3 regions of the Gordonia sp. w5E2 genome follow, and region 1 is predicted to be linked to each of the others. Evidence: predicted binding sites of a transcription regulator. Region 1 holds the regulator's gene; each other region holds the start of a gene.
The links. The regulator LexA, encoded in region 1, represses DNA repair genes until DNA is damaged. The targets are predictions, from matches to a motif close to CGAACANNTGTTCG.

Region 1 (3,839 bases):
TACGCCCGTGTGTGTTGACAAGTCAAGTGTTTCGAGTAACTTTGATCACAGAAATTCACGACGCCGGGTATCCCTCACAGATCACCGCACCCGGCCGATCGACCCGGAAGGCAGCAGACGCAATGGAGAAGCACCTGGTATCGGAGAATCGGGTCACCATGAACGGTCAAGGAGAGTTGTCGGGAACACCCGTCGTCGCAGGGTTCGCCTACGGGCCGGTGTTGTGGCCGGGTGGGCGCGTCACGTACGACGAGACGTCACTCGGCACCGATCGCGTTCTGGCCGAGGACGAGCGGGACGCGGAGGCGGAACGCCTCGTCGCCGCCGCGGCAGTCGTCGCGGGCAGGCTACGTCATCGCGCGTCACACGCGTCGGGAGCTGCGGCCGAGGTCCTTGCTGCGACCGCCGGGTTGGCCGAGGATCGGGGATGGATCGGTGCGGCGAAATCTCGTGTCGCGAAGGGCGCGTCGGCGCCCGCCGCCGCGGTCGCGGCCACGGCGCAGTTCTCCGAGATGTTCGCCAAACTCGGCGGGTTGATGGCAGAGCGGATCACCGACCTCAACGACGTTCGTGACCGAGTGGTCGCCGAGTTGCTCGGCCAGCCGGAACCGGGGATTCCGACGCCGAGTCACCCGTCGATTCTCTTCGCTGACGACCTCGCTCCCGCGGATACCGCCGGGCTCGATCCCGCGGTGATCGTCGGGCTGGCCACGCGTCTCGGCGGACCGACCAGTCATACCGCCATCATCGCGCGGCAGTTGGGCATCCCGTGCGTGGTCGCTGTGGCGCGACTTAGTGAGATCACCAGCGGCACAATGGTTTTGCTCGACGGAGGCGCGGGGTCGATCACCGTCGAACCAGAGGGGGCCGAGGCGCGTGAACTCGTCGAGCGCAGCGTTGCGGAGGCCGCGCTTGTTGCTGCGTGGCGTGGCCCCGGCCGGACTGCCGACGGCACCGCCGTCGCCATCCTCGCGAATGTTGCCGACGGCGTCTCCGCGCGCAGCGCTGCCGATGCGCCAGTCGAGGGCATCGGGCTGTTCCGCACCGAGTTGGCGTTTCTCGACAGGGCGGATGAGCCCGATGTGGACGAGCAGACGCGGCTGTACCGCGACGTGTTCGAGGCGTTCGCGGGCCAAAAAGTCGTCATCAGAACGCTCGACGCCGGTTCGGACAAGCCGCTGGCCTTCATCGAGCACCCGGACGAGGCGAATCCCGCACTCGGCGTACGCGGCAACCGCATCGGCGACGACCACCCCGACATCGTGCGAACTCAGCTCGACGCGATTGCGCGCGCGGCAGAGGAGTCCGGCACGACGCCGTGGGTCATGGCACCGATGATCGCCACGGCCGCGGAGGCCGCACAGTTCGCCGAACTCGTCCGTCAGCGTGGTCTGACGGCAGGCGTGATGATCGAGATCCCGGCAGCGGCGATCCTGGCGCCGGCGATTCTGGCCGAGGTCGACTTCGTGTCGATCGGAACCAACGACCTCACCCAGTACACGATGGCCGCCGACCGGATGTCGGCAGAACTCGCCGAACTCACCGACCCGTGGCAACCGGCGGTGCTCGCACTCATCTCGCAGGTTGCGACCGCCGGCGCCCAGCAGGGCAAACCCGTCGGAGTCTGTGGCGAGGCCGCGGCCGACCCGTCGCTCGCATGTGTGCTCGTCGGGCTCGGAGTCACCTCGCTGTCGGCGGCTCCGGCGGCGACGCCCGCAGTCGGAGCAAAGCTGTCGACGGTGACGATGGAGCAGTGCCGGGCTGCCGCCGCTGCCGCACTTGCCACCTCGAGTCCGGCACTCGCCCGACGCGCAGCCGCCGAGCAACTCGACGGCTGACACAGACCCCGCTGGTCAACGACCTGCGGGGCCCGTTCGGCGCATCAGACCCGTCGCATCACCGTGACGACTTTGCCGAGGATGGCGGCGTCGTCTCCGGGGATCGGATCGAAGAGCGGATTGTGCGGCATCAGCCAGACGTGGCCGTCTTTGCGCTTGAAGGTCTTCACCGTCGCCTCGCCGTCGATCATCGCTGCGACGATGTCGCCGTTGTCGGCGACATTCTGCTGACGCACGACAACCCAGTCGCCGTCGCAGATCGCGGCGTCGATCATCGATTCGCCGACGACGCGGAGCAGGAACAACGAGCCCTCACCGACGAGCTCACGCGGAAGCGGGAAGACGTCTTCGACCGCCTCCTCAGCGAGAATCGGACCGCCCGCCGCGATACGGCCGAGTACCGGAACGAACGTGGGGGTCGGGAGATCTCCGTTGATGGCATCGGAGTGATGTGCATCGGGAGCCTCGGAGACGTTGACCGCCCGCGGACGGTTGGCGTCGCGCTTCAACAGGCCCTTGCGCTCGAGGGTGCGCAACTGGTGTGCGACCGATGACGTGGACGTGAGGCCGACGGCGTCGCCGATCTCTCGGATGCTCGGCGGATATCCACGCTCGCGCACCGACTTTCGGATCACATCGAGGACGCCACGCTGGCGATCGGTGAGTGTTGCCTCGGCGACGGCCGGATGGATCGGTGCCTCCTCGCCGCCTCCACTCTTCTTGCCTTCGACGCTGCGACCGTTGCCCTTGGGCGACGACGGGCCGCGTCGTGACTTCTCTGTCATCGGTTCCGTCCTTCCTGATGTGTGAAGCGGGTGCTGTTGTGAACCGGGTGCTGCTGTGAAGCGGGGTGGGGTGCGTCTTTCTTCCATCGTCTGGCGCCGACAGTAGCGGAGGCCACTGACAACATCAAACATTTGTTCGACGTGTCGCAGGACTTTGTCGGACCCCTCTGGTAGAACTCGAACATCAGTTCATCGAACGCTTGATCGACCATTGGAGGTAGCGATGACCAGCTTGATGACCAACCCGGTGACCCGCACGATTCCCAGCACGTCGAGTGCATCCGCGGCAACACCGCCGACCACCCGATCTGCAACGCCGCGACCTGCATCGACGACGCGTCCCCGAGTTCACCGCGCCACGGTGGTCAGTGGACGTGCACCGTCGAATCCCGCGCGTAGCGACGAGCTAAGTGTGGCGGGGCGCGTTCGAACGACTGAGTCCCGACGGACCGCCGTCGCAGACGTCGCGCCGCGGCCTCGGCGTCGGATCGCGTTCGATCACGGCACCTCAACGCGGCCTGCGGGCACGCGATGCGCCGGTGGCGTCGGAGAGCTGGTGGCGGCCCGTCGGCGCCGGGCAGCGGTCTTGGCGGTGCTCGCGGGAGTCGGGTTGGCACTGACCGTGTGGGTGGTCGGGACCGTCGGCGCCGACTACCAGCGGGCGAGCGTGCCGTCCTCGACCTCGACGCAGGTGGTCCACGTGCGTTCCGGCGAATCGCTGAGCTCGATCGCGGCACGCGTCGCGCCCGATGTGCCGCGTCAGACAGTCATCGACGAGATCATCGACCTCAACGATCTGCCGTCGAGTGGGCTGCGCGTTGGCCAACCGCTTGTCACACCCGCGTACCGCTGAGCGCTGGCGGTATTCTCGATGTCACAGGGTCCAGTCGGAAACCGACACGGTCACCGCTGCGGTCTCGCTTCCGCCGGTCGTCAGACGATCGGACCGAGCCAGACCGACGGAGCCGCTGCGTCCCGAGATCTGCACGAGGACTACATGCGCTGCCCGTTTTGTAAGAACGAAGACACCAAGGTCGTCGATTCGCGTGTCGCCGATGAGGGGCAGGCGATCCGGCGTCGTCGCGCGTGCAGCGAGTGCGGGCGGCGGTTCTCCACAGTCGAAAGTGCTGTTCTGGCAGTCGTGAAGCGAAACGGTGTGACCGAGCCGTTCAGCAGAGAAAAGGTGATGCGCGGGGTACGACGCGCATGCCAGGGA
Region 2 (3,839 bases), 1.3 Mb from region 1:
TTCGAAATCTTGCTGGTCCTCGCGGCCGTCCTGATCACCTGGTTTGCGCTGTACGTGCTCTACCGACTGGTCACAGACGAATCGTGACCTCCCCGGAGGACGCACAGCCCGACGACGCCGTCGCCGCCCGTAGATCAGGCGACGAGGCGATCAGCCAGGCCGATTCGCGCGCTGCCGAGTCAGGCAGCCGCGAACGCAACGTACCCGCGTGGGACGATCTGCCGCTGAAGGCCGATACCGCCAACCTGCGGCTCGGTGCGGACCTCCACCAGGGACTTCTCGCGCTACTACCGCTCGTGGGAGTGTGGCGTGGCGAGGGCGAGGGACACGATCCCGTCACCCACACCGACTACCACTTCGCACAGCAGATCGTCGTCAGTCATGACGGGCAGAACTTCCTGAACTGGGAGTCGCGCTCCTGGGTCATCGACGAGGACGCCAACTTCCTGCGTCCCGACCAGCGTGAGACCGGCTATTGGCGGATCACCGAGGACGACTCCATCGAACTTCTCCTCGCCCATGCCGAGGGATGGGTCGAGCTGTTCTACGGTCGGCCGCTGAATCAGACGTCGTGGAATCTCACCACCGACGCCGTCGTGCGCTCGGAGACCAGCGCCCCCGCCGGCAACGCCAAGCGCCTCTACGGCATCGTTCCCGACGGCGACCTCGCCTACGTCGAAGAGCGCGTCGACTCCGACGGCGACCTCACGCCGCGCCTGTCCGCGAAGCTGCGTCGTTTCGTCGGATAGTCAGCGCACCCCGCGAGCTGTGCCGCGGCTGCCAGCTGATCGTCGAATTGGCTGCCTGATCACCCACGCAGTTGCGGCGGCGGGCCGTCGAAGAAGAACTGGAGCGCGAGCGGGCCGTCGTCGATGATCTCTCCCACCAGCACCGGGCGCCCGCCTCGACGCTCACCCTGCAGGATGTGGAACTCGGTGTCGGGCAGGATGCGCGACGTGCCGCGCGGCAAATAGGTGAATAGCGCATCGGCGGTCCCGCAGACGCCGGGGGCGGAGAGGATCGCCAGGTCGGCGAGGCCGTCATTGTGCAAGACAAGGTGGCCAGATGCGGCACCTGCGATACCGAGTCGGCTGTAGCCGAGGTTCTCCACCGTCCCGATGATCCAATTGGTCGGCCCGTCGTTGGTCCACTCCGGATCCTCGGTGGTGAGATAGCGGCTGCGCACCGCGGCAGTGCGATTCGACGACTCGTGCATGCGCGCGTGGAGAGATCTGACCGCGCTGGTTGTTCTCATCATCGGCCTCCTGGCTGTCACGAATCACGGGTAACGGGTGTGCTACTGACACGAAGTTCACTCCCCGGACTCGGCGGCCGCATGCGTAATGCACTACTCGTTGTCGGAATTGCCCGACAGGCCGAGGCTGCCGCACTACCTCAGGCCGCGAAAGAACCCAGACACGGAACAGCCCGAGACATGGAACGACCCCCGCATCACCCGTCATGCACGGGCACATCGGCCGGACGGCCGGATGCGGGGGTCGGGTGACCATCTGGTATTCGCCAACGGGCGAAACTGCTTAAGTCACAGGCGGTCCGCCGTTAGCGGATGGCCACCTCACGTGTCCGTATGTCATACAACTTCAGACCACCTCCTTTCTCGTGTACGACCGAAAGTACGCCCGCAACAACATGCCCGCAACGCATTTTTCGCTGCGTATGCCGAGGTCGGATCTGCGTTCAGAATTCTTGTCAGACCTCGAATGTATGTTTGGTTCATGTCCTTGGAAACCACTCTCGACGCCGGCGCGGGCGCGCCCGGCGCGTCGTCGGATCCCGAGCGCTTTGGCGCGCCGACGATGCCGCCGATCGTCGAGCAGATGTGCGAGGACGAAGAACTGTCGAAGACCGACCTGGTCGAGATCATCGCGCATTGCGCGTCCGTTCGCGCCAGCGCCGATTATCGAATGCTGCAGGCTATCAGCCTGATTCACGAAGAGCACGAGGAAGACTACGGCTCAGAGATCGGCGAAGCGCACCCCGGCCCCGCTGATTCCCCGGAGGATCTGCACGCGCTGGCGACGCTGGCCAGATCCGGCGGTAATCCGCGCGCCCGGTTCGGCCCGGACGGACTCGAGCGCACCATCGCCGACGTCGGCGCGGTCCTCTCGGTCTCGCCCGCCAAGGCGCGTGAGCTGATTACCGCGGGGCATGCCGTCCGCTATCGCCTACCGCTCACCGGCTCGGTACTGGCGTGCGGACGTCTCGACTTGTCCCAATTCCTCATCGTCCTTTCGCGCACCGCCCTTTGCGGACCCGACACCATCGCCGACGTCGACGCCCGAATCGCCTCGGCACTGCTGGCGCGCAACAAAATGTCGACGACTCGCCTCAAGGCACTCGTCGACAGCGTCGTCGCACAACTCGACCCTCCCGCGGTCAAACGGCAGCGCGAGCTCGTCGAACACGACCGCGACGTGCAGGTACGGCCCGACCGGCACCAGCCGGGACAGTCCCGTATCAGCGGGACGCTTCCCATCGAGTCCGGTGTCATGATCGACGCTCGGCTCAACGCGATGGCCCGTGCTGTTCACGACGCCGACCCGCGCACTCACGCACAACGTCGAGCCGACGCCCTGACCGCCTTCGCGCACGGCGAGAGCCACCTCACGTGTAGGTGCGAGGCCTGCGCGCTGTCTGACGACCTCTCGGAGGCGGTAAGCGAACCAACCGACGACCTGCCCGACCAAGCCGCCGCACCGGCACAGATGATTCCGCCGTCGCCGAGGGCGATCATCCACGTCGTCGTCAACGAGTCGACCATCAATGGCGACGACGACAAGCCGGGATTCATCGACGGACATGGCGTCGTCGATGCGGAGACGATTCGAAAACTACTCACGGATGCCGGGATCGACTTCCTCGACCCCGCGACGATCAACGAGCGTGCCGCCTCATCGGCACTGCGGTACACGCCGAGCAAGAAGCTCGACGCGCTGATCCGCTCGGGTGAGCTGTGCTGCACATTCCCCGGGTGCAGCAACCCGGTGTGGCGCGCCGACGTCGACCACGGCGAGGCTTTCAACCGCAGCAATCCGCAGGCTGGAGGCGCCACCGTAGCGGCAAACCTCAAGCCGCTGTGCAGGTTTCACCACAGGATCAAGACCTTCGGCAACTGGCGCGACCTGCAGACCGTGATGGGGACAACTCTGTTCGTCTCCCCCACCGGGCACACCTTCGTCGGCAATGCGTTCACCGGCTTCAACCTCTTCCGAGGCCTGCGCAGGCTGAAACCACCCGATCACCCGGCCAATCGACGAATCAACGCCGCACACGACGCCAAACGTCGTCGACTCGAACGTGCCGAAAAGCGCTGGAACGACGAGAACCCGCCGCCCTACTGAGCAATCGCCTACCGAGAATTGCCAACCTACTGGGAGCCGACCGGTTCCCATTCGATCCGCACGAAGTCAGCAGACTCCGCGCGCGGCGGCTGATGCGTCACGACCACCACAGTGCGATCGGGTCCGAACATGCCCCCCACCGGCGTCAGCAGTCGGGCGAGCAACTGCTCGGCGTCTGCGGCGTCGAGGTGTTCGGTCGGCTCGTCGAGCAGCACCACCGGTGCCCGGTGCAGCAGTGCGCGGGCAAGCAATAGTCGACGACGCTGCCCACCGCTGATCGCCTCCGCCCCACCGGTCAGTACCGTGTCGAGGCCATCGGGTAGACCGGCCACCCACTCACCGAGTCCGACGGCGCCCAGCGCCGCGCGCATCTCGTCGTCGGTCACGTCGCCGCGCGCCACGCGCAGGTTCTCACCGAGCGTCGTCGAGAAGATGTGAGCCTCCTCGGCGAAATAGCATGCGGCCGAGCGCAATGCG
Region 3 (3,839 bases), 1.1 Mb from region 1:
CCGAAGCGAACTCCGTTGGTGTCGGCGGTGTCGGATTCTTCTGCGTGCTTGATCCACGGGATGCGCGGGGTGAACGCGAAACGTCCGACGGCGCCGAGCAGCGCGGGGATCAGGGTGAGCGCGGCGATCACGGCCATGAACACCGCGACGGCGGCGCCCGCACCCATCTGGGTGATCAGCGGGATCCCGACCACCATCAGCGCGACGACAGCGATGATCACGGTCAAACCGGCGAAGACCACCGCGGAGCCTGCCGTACCCACCGCGCGACCCGCGGCGTCGGCCCTGTCTCCGCCGCGTTTCACCTCGCCGCGGTAGCGCGAGACGATGAACAGCGCGTAGTCGATCGACACGGCGATGCCGAGCATGGTGACGATCGCGGTCGCGGTCTCGTTGACTGTCATGACCTCGGCACTCAGCCGCAGCAGCATGATGGTGATCATCACGCCCATCAGTCCGGTGATCAGCGGGATGAACGCGGCGACCAGCGCCCCGAAGGCGACGATCATCACCACGAAGGCGACCGCGAAACCGATCAGCTCGGCCTTGCCGCCCGCCTCCATGACACTCATCAGCGAACCAGTGGCCTCGACCTGCAGCCCATTGCCCCGATGCTTCTCGAGGATGTCGGTCAACTGCTTCTTGTTCTCGACGGTGAGGTCGGTCAGCTCGATGTTCTGCCGCACCTGGATCAAACCGACCTTGCCGCCGTCACCGAGAACCGACGACGCGAGCTCGGGTTTGGCCGCGGCGACGGTGACCGGGTTCAGCACCGTTGCCTTGTCGGTGAGGTCGGGCAGGGTGTGCAGGTCGGCGACGAGTGCGTCGATCTGAGCGGAATGGGCGGCCAGCCCGTCGTCCGCGGCGACGAGGACGCTGGTCGACGCCTGCGATTGCTGCTTCATCGCCTCAGGGAAGTACTCCTCGACCTGCGAGGTCGCGGTCCCGGAGTCGGTTCCGGGGAGTTCGAAGTCTTTCGCGAACTTCGGAGTCAACGCACCCACGAGCCCGATGAGCAACGCGGCGATGACCACCCAGGCCCCGATCACCCACCACTTGTGGCGGAACGAGAACCGTCCCACCCGAAACAACAACGACGCCATCTGTGCACTCCCTCGAGAAGACTCCGACATTCCGGTAGCAACTAAGAAGTGTTAGTTGCTAACACTTGTGCTCCGGTATACAGATCGTTCCGGCCGATGTGCCACCTCCGAGCCGCGATTGTGAGCGACGTCCCACGCGAGCGCCTGCGACCGCCTTGCGAACACACGTTCGATATCGGTGTAGGCTGACGTCCATGAGCGCAGGAGTCCAGGGATCGATCTTCGACCTTGACGCCGAGTCGCCGCGGCTGCGCGATCTCGGATCGCACGTCGAGCGTCGAGTCCTGACCAACGGCGCGTGGGTCGATCTGCGGCCGGGATGGATAGCAGGCAGCACCGACCTCTTCGACGCTCTGCACGCCGACGTTCCGTGGCGGGCCGAACGTCGTCGGATGTACGACAGAGTTGTCGACGTCCCACGCCTCGTCTGCAATTACCACGCGAGTGACGAACTCCCCGACCCGTTACTCATCGACGCGCGGGCGGCCCTGACAGCGCATTACCGCGACGAGTTGCCCGAGGGCTTCGCGACCGCGGGCCTGTGCCTGTATCGCGACGGGTCGGATTCGGTTGCGTGGCACGGCGACCGGTTCGGGCGTGGCGCCACCCACGACACGATGGTCGCGATCGTCTCCCTCGGCTCACCGCGCCCGTTGGCACTGCGGCCGCGCGGCGGCGGAGCGTCATTGAAGTTCACGTTGTCGGCGGGCGATCTGTTGGTAATGGGCGGGAGTTGTCAACGCACCTGGGAGCACGCGGTGCCGAAGGTCCGCGGCGTCGGGGCGCGAATGAGCGTGCAGTTCCGCCCACCCGGCGTGTGGTGAGCGGGAGACTCCCAAAAGATTTTCGGAACCCAAAGATTTTTGGAACCTCTACCCCCTTGGGTGCGTCAGAGTCTGTGCCGTCGGTGCCAGCCGACGGGAACATCTGACTGTGACATCAGGGGGACCGACACGTGACAGCACCTCAACTGCCGCTCGATGGCATGGCGGATGTCATCGGAGAAGGTTTGGCCGAACTCCTCAACAGAGCGAGGAAGCCGGACCGCGAGGACAGCACCCCTGCTCCTGGGCCTGGCCCTAATCGATCAGACCCTGACCAATCCGCTTCTGCCCGAGCGCCTTTCGGAGTTCGACCCGAGGAGATCGAGCAGACCGCGAGTGCATGGCGACGTGAATCGAAGGTCGTGGCGGAGCTGAAACTCGACGCGCTGTCGGCGGTGTCCGGTGCGATGAGTGACGTGACGACGGCACTCCACTCGGCGTCAACCTCGGCGGTTCCGACGATCGCCTCGATCTCGGCTCGGCTTGCGACACTGGCCGATTCGCTCATGACGTTCAATGCCATGGCGATCGATCGCGACGATCGCGCAGCGGCATCCCTACGCAGCGTGCCGACCCGCTGATGAAACCGACCATCTCAGCGGTGCGCGGATGGAGTACCAACGCGATCTCGGCCGCAGGCGCGGCCGCACAGGCCGCAGCTCAGACGCTCGACACGTCCCTCGCGGCAGTCGAGCGATCACTGAACGACGCCGCCTCGTGGCGAGGCGCAACCCACGAGGCCGCGCAGATGCGGATCACCGAAGAACGCGACCACGCCTCCGAGGTACGTAACGTGCTGAACCAAATCGCCGACGAGGCCAAGGACGCCGCCACAGACATCGCCCATGCACGGGCGTATCTGATCCGCGAGGTCGACAACGCGATCGCCGACGGGTTCACCGTGTCCGACACCGGCGAGGTGACCCACGCCGATCCCGACGAGGACATGAACGCCTTCGTCCGCGAGAACCGGATCGCCATCGGCATCGACACCCTCACCGAATTCGACACCGACTATGGCCGTCGGATCGGCGAATTGGCATCCGACATCGCAGCCATGGTCAACGGACAGCCCGACGTCACGCTGCCCGGCGGCACCCGCGCCGACCCGGACCGGGTGGTCGCTGATCTGCGTAACCTACCCGCCGAACACCGACGCCAGTACCTGGAGTCAATGAGTCCCACCGACGTGCGTCGTCTGATCCAGGCCGATCCGAACGTCATGGGCAACCTCGACGGCGTGCCGTTCGACACCCGCGCCGATGCCAACGAGATCAACATCCGCACCGCACTGGCAGCGGAGATCGCAGCCGGACGTGGTGAGGGTCAACGCGCACAGATGCTGACCGAGTTCCTGCGACAGAAGAACGACCCCGCCTCCGCCGTCGACCGCGACAACGCAGGCGCCTACTTTGCCGACGACAATCAGACCGAGCGCAGATTCATCGCATTCGACAACACCGGCAACGGCCGTCACATCGAGATGATCGGTACCTTCGAGTCCACCACACGCAACGCTGCTGTGGTGGTTCCCGGAACGAACAGCAACATGAATGGCAGCCTGCGCAACAGCAACTCCGCATGGAACCTCGCGAAGGAAACCAACGGGCCGGTCTTCGTGTACATGAACGGTGAACTACCGCAGAAGATGGGTTACGAGGGTGCGCCCTCCGCCGCGCTCGACGCGCTGGAGGGCGGCCTGCGGGATGGCCTGCCGGGTGCGCGGGACGGCGCTCGGTCGGGGGCGGAGAAGTCCTTGGACGATTCGGCAGCCGACCCCGCCTTCGCTCGCAGGATGGCACCGGGACTCGTCGATTTCGGTCGTGAACTCGACGCCGAGATCGCCCGCCACGCCCCCGACGCGAAGACCACCTTCATCGGCCACTCCTACGGGGGTTCGGTCGTCGGATCG

Region 2: RND64_RS04065 (HNH endonuclease signature motif containing protein) is a predicted target of LexA. The motif match lies at 1,719-1,732, and genes of this name have one in related genera.
Region 3: RND64_RS04735 (alpha-ketoglutarate-dependent dioxygenase AlkB) is a predicted target of LexA. The motif match lies at 1,262-1,275, and genes of this name have one in related genera.

Annotation. Positions count from the first base shown of each region.
Region 1 is NZ_CP144213.1:2,158,542-2,162,380, forward strand. It holds gene ptsP (phosphoenolpyruvate--protein phosphotransferase) at 123-1,838, shown strand; gene lexA (transcriptional repressor LexA) at 1,883-2,530, opposite strand; gene RND64_RS09860 (LysM peptidoglycan-binding domain-containing protein) at 2,847-3,476, shown strand; partial or broken gene nrdR (transcriptional regulator NrdR) at 3,621-3,839, shown strand, end outside.
Region 2 is NZ_CP144213.1:904,670-908,508, reverse strand. It holds gene RND64_RS04075 (FABP family protein) at 84-749, shown strand; gene RND64_RS04070 (hypothetical protein) at 809-1,258, opposite strand; gene RND64_RS04065 (HNH endonuclease signature motif containing protein) at 1,737-3,362, shown strand; gene cydC (thiol reductant ABC exporter subunit CydC) at 3,389-3,839, opposite strand, start outside.
Region 3 is NZ_CP144213.1:1,029,482-1,033,320, reverse strand. It holds gene RND64_RS04740 (MMPL family transporter) at 1-1,103, opposite strand, end outside; gene RND64_RS04735 (alpha-ketoglutarate-dependent dioxygenase AlkB) at 1,298-1,927, shown strand; gene RND64_RS04730 (hypothetical protein) at 2,290-2,508, shown strand; gene RND64_RS04725 (alpha/beta hydrolase) at 2,508-3,839, shown strand, end outside.